DNA from 2 places in the Rhizobacter sp. P2_G4 genome. Region 1 is predicted to be linked to the other one. Evidence: riboswitches for the same ligand, from Rfam matches in the RefSeq annotation. Region 1 holds a riboswitch; the other holds the start of a gene.

The links. A riboswitch is a leader RNA that binds a small molecule or an ion and turns the genes downstream of it on or off. The one in region 1 is predicted to bind glycine.
Region 2: linked by a shared signal. The riboswitch ahead of AC1DYS_RS20090 (D-amino acid dehydrogenase) and the one ahead of gcvT (glycine cleavage system aminomethyltransferase GcvT) in region 1 are both predicted to bind glycine.

What each region holds. Positions count from the first base shown of each region.
Region 1 covers NZ_JBFUFG010000007.1:206,584-212,720, forward strand. The annotation lists gene AC1DYS_RS23495 (c-type cytochrome) at 1-290, shown strand, start outside; gene AC1DYS_RS23500 (immunoglobulin domain-containing protein) at 368-3,151, shown strand; gene AC1DYS_RS23505 (NmrA/HSCARG family protein) at 3,192-4,109, shown strand; glycine riboswitch at 4,213-4,315, shown strand; glycine riboswitch at 4,326-4,435, shown strand; gene gcvT (glycine cleavage system aminomethyltransferase GcvT) at 4,496-5,617, shown strand; gene gcvH (glycine cleavage system protein GcvH) at 5,654-6,028, shown strand; gene gcvP (aminomethyl-transferring glycine dehydrogenase) at 6,054-6,137, shown strand, end outside.
Region 2 covers NZ_JBFUFG010000005.1:252,849-258,985, forward strand. The annotation lists gene glcF (glycolate oxidase subunit GlcF) at 1-1,225, shown strand, start outside; gene AC1DYS_RS20075 (porin) at 1,432-2,463, shown strand; gene AC1DYS_RS20080 (DMT family transporter) at 2,525-3,496, opposite strand; gene AC1DYS_RS20085 (AraC family ligand binding domain-containing protein) at 3,510-4,361, opposite strand; glycine riboswitch at 4,546-4,651, shown strand; gene AC1DYS_RS20090 (D-amino acid dehydrogenase) at 4,825-6,087, shown strand.

The DNA.
Region 1 (6,137 bases):
ACTCGTGCATCGGCTGCCACGGCGCGCACTTGTCGGGCGGCAAGATTCCCGGCACGCCGCCGGGCTGGCCGGCCGCCGCCAACCTCACACCCGGCGAAGGCAGCGCGATGACGCGCTACGCCACGCCCGAGTCGTTTGCCGCCATGTTCAAGACCGGCAAGCGCCCCGACGGCACCGAGGTCAGCAAGGTCATGCCATTCCTGTCGCTGAAGGAAATGAACGACACCGATGTGCAGGCCGTGTACCTGCACTTGAAGAGCCTGCCGGCCTTCGCCGCGGGCAACCGCTGAATGGCGACATCAGCCATCTGTTCCACGGTCTGCGCAAGCGCAGCACCTGCTCCCTCAATCAAGTCGAGAACAAGCCCATGAAAAGAATCAACGCCTGGCTGGCGGCCTTGGCCAGCACCGTCGCACTCATCGCCTGTGGTGGCGGTGGCGAGACCGACAAGAACGATCCACCGGCGACGGGTGCCCGCGTCTCCGGCGTCGTGGTCGACATGGACAGCGACCTGCCCATCGCAGGCGCCCGCATCAGCGCCGGTGGGCGCGGCACGCAAAGCGGCAACGACGGCCGCTTCACCCTCACCGGGCTGGACGCGAGCGAGCGCCTGCCCGTGAAGGTGGAAGCCACCAGCCATGGCGGCAACGTCGCCATCGTCAAGCTGCCCGCCGACAGCCAGGCCACGATCCGCGTGCGCCTGCTCAAGCTCGGGGCGGCGCAGACCTTCAACGCCGAAACCGGCGCCACGCTCGTCATCCCTGGCAGCACGGCGCAGGCCCAGGTGCCGGCCGGCTCGCTGGTCGACGCCGAGACGGGCGCGGCGGTCATCGGCCCCGTGACGGCCAGCGTGACCAATGTCGACCCGGCGCGCGACCCCGAGCGCATGCCCGGCGGCTACACCACGCTGCAGTCAGGCGAGGTGCGCGCCATCGAGAGCTTCGGCGCCATCAAGGTCGACCTGCGCGACGCCACTGGCCGACGCCTGCAGCTTGCACCGGGCACCGATGCACGCATTCGCATCCCGCTGTCGACGCGCTCGTTGAATCCGCCGGCCTCGGTGCCCCTGTTCCACTTCGACGAAGCCACCGGCCGCTGGACGCAAGAAGGCGAAGCCCTGCTGCGTACCGCCGCCAACGGCGAGCGCTTCTACCAGGGTGACGTGACGCATTACAGCTACTGGAACGCCGACCAGGTGAACGAGACGGTGGAGGTGGAAGGCTGCATCTCCAAGGCCGACGGTTCACCCGCCGCGGGCGTGATCGTGAGCGGCAGCGGTGTCGACTACTCGGGCCGCACCTCGGCCATCACCAACAACGAAGGCCGCTTCGTGATGTCGGTGCGCAAGAACGCGGTCACCAGCATCTGGGCCGCGACCGACACACAGGTCACGCCCGTCACCGAGGTGACCGTCGGCGACACGGGTGGTGGCATTGCCGGCAGCTGCATGAAGCTCGATGCCTCGACCTCGCCAATCCCCGGCAAGCTCTCGCCGCGCATCATGCAGAACCCGCGCAACACCACGGTCGAAGCCGGCCAGCCTGCGCTGCTGCAGACCGTGGCCGAGGGCACGCAACCCATGACCTACAGCTGGAGCCGCAACGGCCAGGTGATCGCCAACAGCAACACCAGCGCGCTGTGGGTGTTCAACACCACGCCCGCCGACGATGGCGCCACCTTCACCGTGACGGCGACCAACGCCGCCGGCAGCGTGACCAGCGCCATCGCGCGGCTGAACGTAACCAGCACGCCGATGGCGCCGACCATCGCCACCCAGCCTATCAGCGTTACCGCAGTAGCTGGCGAGACCGCCACCTTCGCGGTGGCGGCGCAAGGCAGCGGCCCGCTCGCCTACCAGTGGCTGCGCAACGGCACGCCCATCACGGGAGCCACCGAAGCCATCTACCAATTGATCGCGGCCCAGGCCGACAACGCCGCGCTCTACAGCGTGCGTGTGAGCAACGCCGTGGACAGCGTGACGAGCCAGGCCGCCACGCTCACCGTGGTGTCGCCGCAAGCGGCACCGGTGATCACGACCCAACCCAGCAGCGTCGTGGCGAGCGTCGGCAGCAGCGCGAGCTTCGCCGTGGCGGCCACCGGCAGCGGCACCCTCAGCTACCAATGGCAGCGCAACGGCGCCAACATCGCGGGCGCCACCGCAGCCACCCTCATGCTCAACGCCGTGAGCGAAGCCGACAACGGTGCGCAGCTGCGCGTGGTGGTCAGCAACGCCCAGGGCAGCACGACCAGCGACGCCGCCACGCTCATCGTGGCCAGCGGCAACGAAGACCAGCAAGCACAGGCACTCAAGCTCATGCTGCTGTGGAGCGACGGCCTCACCGCCGCCAGCGCGCCGCTGCAATTTGCCGACGACGACCTCCGTGTCAAGCCCGTCAACGAGGTATGCCTCGGTGGCAACGCGACGCTCACGCTGGACGGCGCCGCTGCGCCGGCCGTCGGCCAAAGCCTGCCGCTGGGGCAGCACACGCTGGCAGCGCAGTTCGCGGCCTGCACCGGCGACTACGGCATCGGCTACGACGGCCGCAGCAGCGTGGCCTACAACTTCACCGACCCGTCGAACCTGACAGGCACGGCGCAGTCCACGATCACGAACTTCGTCTACAGCGACGTCGACGATCAGGGCGACCCCGTATCGACCCGCGTGAACGGCAGCGCCAAGGTGGATGCCGAGGGCAGCATCAACGGCAACGCCGAAACCCAGCGCCTGCGCTTCACGCCTGCGGCTGGCTTGTCACTGACCGACGTGGCCAGCAACACCGCGGCCGTGTTCAGCAGCGGCAACGTGCTCGTGCACAGCGTGACCGTCGAGACCGCCGCCGGCCTGCGCCCGCAGCTGTCGCGCCAGGAGTACGCGCAGCTGAGCTTCACGCGCGGCGGCGTGGCGTATATGAGCGACGGTTTCGTGCAGTTCGACTTCGACGACCAGGGCCGACTGAGCAGCGGCAGCGGCACGGTCACGATCAGCGCCAACGGCCAGCCGATGGCACGCATCAGCGCAACCAGCGGCAGCTTCGCGATCGACATCCTCTCGGCACCGCCCGGCTTCACTGCTGCGTCTCCTTCCATCCAGCGCACCCGCGTGGGCGCCGCCAAAGCACCGGCGCAGGGTGCTCGCAACAAGCGCTTCTGAAGCGGAAAGGAAAGTCATGAGCACCCCAAAGATCATCGCCGTGATCGGCGCCACCGGCGCACAAGGCGGCGGCCTCGTCCGCGCGATCCGCAACGACCCGAGCCGCAGCTTCGTCGCACGCGCCCTCACGCGAAACCCGGCCAGTGAAGCCGCGCGTTCGCTGGGCGTCGAAACAGTCGAAGCCAATCTCGACGACCCCGAAAGCCTGCGCCGTGCCTTCGATGGCGCGCATGGCGTGTTCGGCGTCACGGCGTACTGGGAGCATCACTCCCCCGAGCGTGAACTCGCCCAGGCCCACGCGATGGCGGCTGCCGCCGCCGCGGCGGGCATCAAGCACTTCGTCTGGTCGACGTTGGAAGACACGCGGCAGCGGCTGCTCGTGGGCAGCGGTCGCATGCCGGTACTGATGGGCAAGTACAACGTGCCTCATATGGACGCCAAGGGCCGGGCCGACGAGGTGTTCATCGCCTCCGGTGTGCCCACGACGGCGCTGCGCACATCCTTCTTCTGGGAGAACCTCATCCACTTCGGCATGGGACCTCGGCGCGGCGCTGATGGCGGACTGGTGTTCGCGCTACCGATGGGGATGAAGAAGCTGCCCGGCATCGCGGCAGCCGACATCGGGCAGTGCGCGCTCGGCGTGTTCCAGCATGGGGCTGACTACATCGGGAAGACGGTGGGGATTGCTGGTCAGCACCTCACCGGTGTCGAGATGGCAGATGCGTTATCGCGCGCTTTGGGCGAGCCGGTGCGCTATGAGGCGGTGCCGTTCGAGGTGTACCGCGGGTTGGGGTTTCCCGGAGCCGAGGATCTGGGGAACATGTTTCAGTTCAAGCATGACTTCAACGCCGATTTTTGTGAGGCTCGGTCGGTGGCGCATTCGCGCAGGTTGCATGCGGGGCTGCTGACGTTTGAGCAATGGGTGGGGCGGAATCGGGCGGCGTTGCCGATTGGGTGAGTCTGTCGGCGCTCGTTTACTTGTCTCATCCGTTGGACCCAAGTACGTTCACGAACCTCTTCGTTCAGACTAATTTCAGGACAGGTTCCGAAGGCAGCTAAACTCCGGCGGGTCAGGAGAGAGCTTCCACGTGAAGCCGCCGAAGGCGCAGGACCCCACAGAAATGTGAGGCTCGAACGCTCAGGCAAAAGGACTGGCAAGCGTCTCAGAAATGAGGCGTTCCTCGCTGGAGAGAGGCCCACCTTGAGTGGGTCCACCGAAGGGGCAAGCGTGTGTCGTGATCCGGCCCCGCCAATCTCTCAGGTAGAGCGGACAGAGAGGGCATTGCAAGTATTCATCGCCTCGGTGATGAATACTTGCTCCCACAAATGCCCTCGGAGAAATGCATGTCCGCTACCGACCCCCTGCTCAAGACACCGCTGCACGCACTCCACCTCGAACTCGGCGCCAAGATGGTCGCGTTTGCCGGCTATGAGATGCCGGTCAGTTACCCCAGCGGCATCATTGCGGAGCACAAGCACTGCCGCGAGTCGGCGGCGCTCTTCGATGTCTCCCACATGGGCCAGCTGCGCCTGGTCGGCGGCGATGCTGCCAAGGCGCTCGAGTCGCTGGTGCCGGTCGACGTGGCCGACCTCGCCGTCGGCAAGCAGCGCTACGCACTGCTCACCAACACCAGCGGTGGCATCCTCGACGACCTGATGATCACGCGGCGTGAGAACGATCTCTTCGTGATCGTCAACGCCGCCTGCAAGAGCGCCGACATCAAGCACCTCGTCACCCACATCGGGCACCGCTGCGCCGTACAGCCGCTGCCCGATCGCGCACTGCTCGCGCTGCAGGGGCCGAAGGCCGTTCAGGCGCTTCGCGCCTTGAATGCCGACATCGCCAAGCTCACCTTCATGACCGGCATGAGCGCCGCCATCGCCGGTGCCGACTGCTTCATCACCCGCTCGGGCTACACCGGCGAAGATGGCTTCGAGATCTCGGTCCCGGCCGAACAGGCCGAAGCCTTGGCTCGCGCCCTGCTCTCCCAGCCCGAGGTCAAACCTGCCGGCCTGGGCGCCCGCGACACCCTGCGCCTGGAAGCCGGCCTGTGCCTCTACGGCCATGACATCAACGAAGCGACCACACCGGTCGAGGCCGGCCTGACCTGGGCCATTCAGAAGGTGCGGCGCCCGGGCGGCGCGCGTGCCAGCGGTTACCCCGGCGCGAGCACCATCGAGTCGCAACTCGCCCACGGCGCGAGCAACAAGCGCGTGGGCCTGCTCGGGCTCGAGCGGGTGCCGGTGCGTGAAGGCGCGACCATCGTCGATGCCAAGGGCCACAAGCTCGGCCATGTGACGAGCGGCACGCTGTCGCCGACCGTCAACCAGCCCATCGCCATGGCCTACCTGGCCACCAACCATGCGCAGCCGCACCACGAGGTGTATGCCGAAGTACGCGGCAAGCGCCAGCCGATGCGTGTGACCCCGATGCCGTTTGCGCCGCACCGCTACTTCCGCGGCTGACCTTTTTCCGAACCCAAGACAAACCAGGAGCCTTTCATGACGACCATGTACACCCCCGATCACGAGTGGATCAACATCGAAGACCATGAAGCCGCGACCGTGGGCATCACGCTGCATGCGCAAGACGCGCTGGGCGACGTGGTCTTCGTCGACCTGCCCGAGCTGGGCCGCACGTTCAAGAAAGGCGAAGTCGCCGGCGTGGTGGAGTCAGTGAAAGCCGCCGCCGACCTGTACATGCCGGTCAGCGGCGAGATCGTCGAGGTGAACGAAGCCTTGCGCGCCGACCCGTCGCTTGCCAACAGCGATCCGCTCGGCAACGGCTGGTTCTTCAAGGTTCGCGTGGCCGACATGGCCGAGTTCGAACACCTGATGGACGCACCCGCCTACGACCAACTCGTCAAGAACCTCTGAGCCTTTTCTTTCCGCTGGAACCGTCATGTTGATGCACGCCCACAAGTCCCTCGGCGAACTCGAGAACCCGTCTGAATTCGTGGCGCGCCACATCGGCATCGCAGCCAGC
Region 2 (6,137 bases), on a different contig from region 1:
GCTCTCCCCCGAGTTCAAGGGCACGCGCGACGGCGAGGCGGCCGAGGCCATTCTTCGCAAGTGTGTGCATTGCGGGTTCTGCACCGCCACCTGCCCGACCTACCAGCTGCTGGGTGACGAACTCGACGGCCCGCGCGGCCGCATCTATCTGCTGAAGCAGATGCTCGAGGGCGAGCCCGTCACGCCCAAGACGCAGCTGCACCTGGATCGCTGCCTTACCTGCCGCAATTGCGAGAGCACCTGCCCATCGGGCGTGCAGTACGGCGAGTTGGTCGACATCGGCCGCCGCATCGTCGAAGAGCGAGTGCCGCGTCCCGCGAAGGAACGTGTCGTGCGCTGGCTGCTCAAGGAAGGCCTCACCTCGCCGGCCTTCGGCCCCGCGATGAAGCTGGGCCAGGCGCTGCGTCCGGCGCTGCCGGCCGTGCTCAAGGACAAAGTGCCCGCCAAGGCCGGCCCGCGAGCGCACCAGTGGCCGACCCGCGAGCACCCGCGCAAGGTGCTGATGCTGATGGGCTGCGTGCAACCGGCGATGATGCCTAACATCAACAGCGCCACGGCCCGCGTGCTCGATGCTGCAGGCATCCAGACGCTGGTGGCCGACGGCTCAGGCTGCTGCGGCGCCATCCGCACCCATCTTGCCGACACTCAAGGTGGGCTGGCCGACATGCGTCGCAACATCGACGCCTGGTGGCCACTCGTATCGTCAAACCAGATAGAAGCCATCGTGATGAACGCGTCGGGCTGCGGCGTCACCGTCAAGGAATACGGCCATTCGCTGGCCAACGATGCCGCCTATGCCGACAAGGCGCGGCGCATCAGCGAACTCACCAGAGATCTCAGCGAGCTGCTGCCCGACATTGGGCCCAAACTCAAGAACAAGCTGCGCAAACCCAAGGCGCGTGAACTCGTGTTCCACCCGCCTTGCACCCTGCAGCACGGCCAGCAGCTGCGGGGCGGTGTGGAAACGCACCTGAACGCCTTGGGCTTCGATGTCCAGCTCGCCGCCGGCGAAAGTCACCTCTGCTGTGGTTCGGCGGGCACCTATTCCGTGCTTCAGCCGGAACTGGCCCATCGCTTGCGCGATCGCAAACTCGCTCAGCTGGAGGCGGTACAGGCGCAGGTCATCGTGTCGGCCAACATCGGCTGCATCCAGCACCTGCAAACTGGCACGACCGTGCCAGTCAGGCACTGGATCGAGGTCCTGGACGAGGCCTTGTTCGGCTAGCAAGCAAAGATGTCAGAAGCATGAAGAGGGTGGGTTGGAAGACACCGTCGCATGTATCCAACGATCTCTTCAATCAACAGGGATAAACCGTAGGGGTTTCCACTTCGTTGATCTAATCTTCGGCTTCCGCAGGACCTGTCCGCGGCAGACGCGAACAACTGAAGTTGCGCTGCTGACTCTCCATCCAACCGTTGGAATACCAAATCATGAAGAAATCACTCCTTGCGCTCGCAGTCCTCACCGGTTTCGCCGGCGTGGCTTCTGCTCAATCCTCCGTTACGCTGTTCGGCGTGATCGATGCCAATGTCCGCAATATCAAGAACGGCGGCAGCAACATTTGGCAAGAAGGCACCGACGGCTACAACAGCAGCCGCCTTGGCTTCCGCGGCACCGAAGACCTCGGTGGCGGTCTGAAGGCAGGCTTCTGGCTCGAAGCCGGCCTGAACCCTGACGAAGGCACCATCAACTCCAGCGGCAAGTTCTGGCACCGCCGCTCGACGGTGAGCCTGGAAAGCGCCACCCTCGGTGAAGTGCGCCTGGGCCGTGACTTCACGCCGACCTACACCGCCATGTCTGCCTATGACGCATTCGGCGACAACGGCGTGGGCAAGTTCTCCAACCTGCAATCCAAGCTGACGGCCACGGTCAACACCAACACCCGTGCTGACAACGAAGTCCAGTACTTCCTGCCCAAGAACATCGGCGGCGTGTACGGCTCGGTTGCCGTGGCTGCTGGTGAAGGCACGGTTGGCAACAAGTACGTCGGTGGCCGACTCGGCTTCGCGTCGGGTGGCCTGGACGTGTCGGGCGCTTACGGCACGACCGAAGCGAACGCCGCCACAGACAAGTACAAGGTCGCTACCGCTGGTGCAGCGTATGACTTCGGTGTCGTTCGTGTGATGGGCTCGTTCTCTCAGATCAAGTTCCTGACCATCAAGGAACGCATGTACTACGTCGGCGCTACGGCCCCGATCGGCCAAGGCGTTCTGCGTGTTTCGCTCGGCAAGGGTGACCTCTCCGGCGGCACCACCGCTACCGCTACGAGCGACGCTGACGACATCACGTTGGCAGCAATCGGCTATGTCTACAACCTGTCGAAGCGCACCGCGCTGTACGGCACGTACTCTCGCCTTGACAACAAGGGTGCGTCGAAGACTGCCATTGCCACCTCGGCTCTGGCCTTGGCTGCCGGCCAGAAGTCGACCGGTTTCGAACTCGGCCTGCGTCACGCCTTCTGATAGAAGACGTTTCCTAGGTTTGAAGCCGGCCTGCGGGCCGGCTTTTTTATGCCCGGATTGCTCAGGATGCGTGCCCTTCGGCGGCCAGCGGTTCGGGCTTGGTGCGCAAGGCCCACATCACGCCGGCGACGAGCAGGCCGATGCCGGCCAGGGTTTGCGGCTGCGGCCACTGCTGCCGCAGCACGTAGGCGTAGCTGAGTGCGGCCAGAGTCTCGAAGACGATGAGCTGCCCAGCCAGCGAAGGAGGAAGGCGCTGGCTGGCTTCGTTCCAGCACACCGTGCCCAGCCACGAGGCGAACAGGCCGATCGCAAACATCAGCAGCAGAAAGTCGCCTGCCCGCGGGCCGAAGGGCATGGCGAAGGAGTCGCCGCTCAACGCACTCCAGATCCAGGCGAGCGCATAACCCATCAGCGCCAGCGGCAAGGTGGCGAGGCCTTGCGCGGTGGCCCAGCTGCGTGGGTTGCGGTCGGGGTGGGCACGCAGCCATTCGGAGTTGCGGATCGGGTACCAGGTCCAACAGGCGACGCCACCGACGGCCAGCAGCGCGCCGAGTGCATAGCGGGCAACGTCGGCGTTCGGGTCCTGCTGCAGGTGCGCGATCTCCACATGGTTGACCAACGCGATACCCACCCCGATCAGCCCCAGCGAGGGCAGCATGCGCAGCCAGGGCAGCTTGGCCTCGCGGCTGTTGCTTGAGCGCAGGTTAGCGGTGATGGCAATCACCACCGGCAAGGTGCCGATGATCATCGTCGGCAGCGGCCCACCGGCGCGCTGGATGGCGCTTGCCAGGAACAAGTAGTAGATGACGTTGCCCACCGCCGCGAGCTTGAGTGATTCGATCCAATCTGCACGCGTCAGCTCGGCCAGGCGCTTGCGGTCCAGCCAGCCGAGCGGCAGCGCGATCAGCCCGAACGCTAAATAGCGCCCGAACGACTGCAGCGTGGCGGGGTATTCGGGCAGCATCAAGGGGCCGACGAAGACGAGGCCCCACATCAACCCTGCTGCGAGGGCGTACAACAAACCAGTGCTCATTGCCGAGTGTGGCTCAGGCCTGAGAGGCGGGTCTTGTACGAAATTGCGCCTGGTAGCGCGCCGGTGTCACACCGTACATGCGCGCGAAGCGGCGGGTCAGATGGGCTTGGTCGACGAGGCCCACAGCCGCAGCGACATCGGCAGGGCGATCACCTGCCGCGAGCTGTTGCTTGGCGCGAAACAGCCGCAGCGCCATCAACATCTGATGCGGCGTGGCGTGGTAGCGCTGCTTGAAACGGCGCAAGAAGTGAAACGGGCTCAAGCCCGCCTCGCGGGCCAAGCGCTCCAGCGTCATTTCGCTCGCATACTCGTCCTGCATCAAGGCGAGAGCACGTGCCAACGAGGTATCGGCAGCCATGCCGCTAGACGCTACGCCCGGCACGCCGACGCGCGCATGGGGCCTCAGCAGCTGCAGCAGCTCGAACAGCGCGCTGTCGCCCCCCAGCGCGTCGGGCGCGTCCCACATCGCAGCCAGACCGCGGCTCACCTGCTGCGCGCGCAGCGGGTCGTGCACGGTCGGTTGCGCGAACCACCAGCCGCGTTCGCCGGTCACCTCTTCCAGCACTGCCGCATCGAGGTAGACCATGCGGTAGGACCAGCCCTGCTCGGTCTCGGCGCGACCGGTGTGCAGCTCGTCGGGATTCATCAGCACCAGCGTGTCGGCCGGTGCCAGGTGGTCACCACCGCGGTAGCGGAAGCGCTCAACGCCCGACTCGATCGCGCCCAGGCCGAAGGCTTCGTGCGTGTGCGGGTCGAAGGCATACCGCACGATGTGCGCACGGTACAGCTCCACGCCGGCGCGGGCAGGGCGCTTGAACTCCGCTGCGTCGTGCGGGTGCTCGAAGTGTTCAGGCACGGCTTCCATGGCAATGCCTCACTTGCTTTCGACAGGGGCGGCTTCGGTCGGCAACACTGCCCGTGGCTCGGCCAGCAGGTCGCGAAGCGTGGGGCGTCTTCCGTGGGACATGCGCGTCGTGCTACAAAGGAGGGTCTGCGGTCGGGTCGCTGGTATGGTATCCGCGCAGTTCACAACAGGTCGGCTCACAGCCGAGCTGGCATCGGGAGAGTCCGGGCGCGTTCACACCAGTGACATGCCCGGCGCCGAAGGAGCAACCACCCCGGAAACTCTCAGGCCCCACGGACCGGTGCCATGCGTTGAAACTCTGAAGAGTGGCCAGGCCCATCGTCGCCCGGCCCACCGAAGGAGCAAGCGCAGTGTCGCCACCCGCGGCGCTGCGTGAATCTCTCAGGTTCCGAACAGAGGGGGTGTCCGGCACGCGTCCTGCGTGGCGGGCCTCAACCTCTCGACGGTCGGAGCTTCGAGCACCATGAAAACCATTGCCATCATCGGCGGCGGCATCACCGGCGTCACCACCGCCTACGCCCTCGCCAAACGCGGCCACGCCGTCACCCTCTACGAGAAGAATCGCTATGCAGCGATGGAAACCTCGTTCGCCAACGGCGGCCAGCTTTCGGCCTCCAACGCCGAGGTCTGGACCCACTGGAGCACCCTTCTCAAGGGCCTGAAGTGGATGCTCAAGAGCGATGCCCCGCTGCTGGTCAACCCCAGGCCCAGCTGGCACAAGCTCTCGTGGTTCGCCGAGTTCGTGGCCAACATCCCGCACTATCGGCGCAACACCATCGAGACCACGCGCCTGGCCATCGCCGCGCGACAGCACCTCTTCGACTGGGCCGACGCCGAAGGCATCGACTTCGACCTCAAGCGCCGCGGCATCCTGCACATCTACCGCGACAAGGCCGGCTTCGACCACGCCGGCCGGGTCAGCCAGCTGCTGGCCGAAGGCGGCTTGCCGCGTCGGGCCGTCACGCCCGACGAGATGCGCGCCATCGAGCCCACGCTTGCCGGCAGCTACTACGGTGGCTACTTCACCGAGAGCGACTCCACCGGCGACATCCACAAGTTCACCAGCGGCCTGGCCGACGCCATCGTGCGCCTGGGTGTCACCTGCCTCTACCAGCAGAACGTGACCGCGGTGACCGCGGATGCGCGTCAGGCCAAGGTCACGGTCAGCAGCGCCGATGGCCCGCACACCGCGGTCTTCGACAGCGTGGTGATCTGCGCCGGCACGGTCAGCCGCTCGCTGGCCGCGAGCCTCGGTGATCGGGTCAACATCTACCCCGTCAAGGGCTACTCGATCACCGTCAACCTGAATGACGAAGCGAGCCGCCGGGCCGCACCCACGGTCAGCCTGCTCGATGACGCAACCAAGCTCGTCACCAGCCGCCTCGGCGACAACCGCTTCCGTGTGGCTGGAACGGCGGAGTTCAACGGCCACGACATGGACATCCGTGCCGATCGCATCCGCCCGCTGATCCGTTGGGTAGAGCAGTGCTTCCCGGGTGTCAGCACGAAGAGCGTCGTGCCCTGGGCCGGCCTGCGGCCGATGATGCCCAGCATGCTGCCTCGCGTCGGCCGGGGCCGACTGCCCACGGTGTTCTACAACACCGGCCACGGGCATCTGGGCTGGACGCTGTCGGCGGTGACGGCCGAGATGGTCGCCGGCACCATCGACCAGAGCCTCGGTACCGCCGCCCTGCGGCCGAGCGTGCTCCAAGAAGCGCAGGCCTGATCTTGGCCAGACCGGCCGCGCCTCGTGCGCGGTCGGGTTCTGGTGAACGC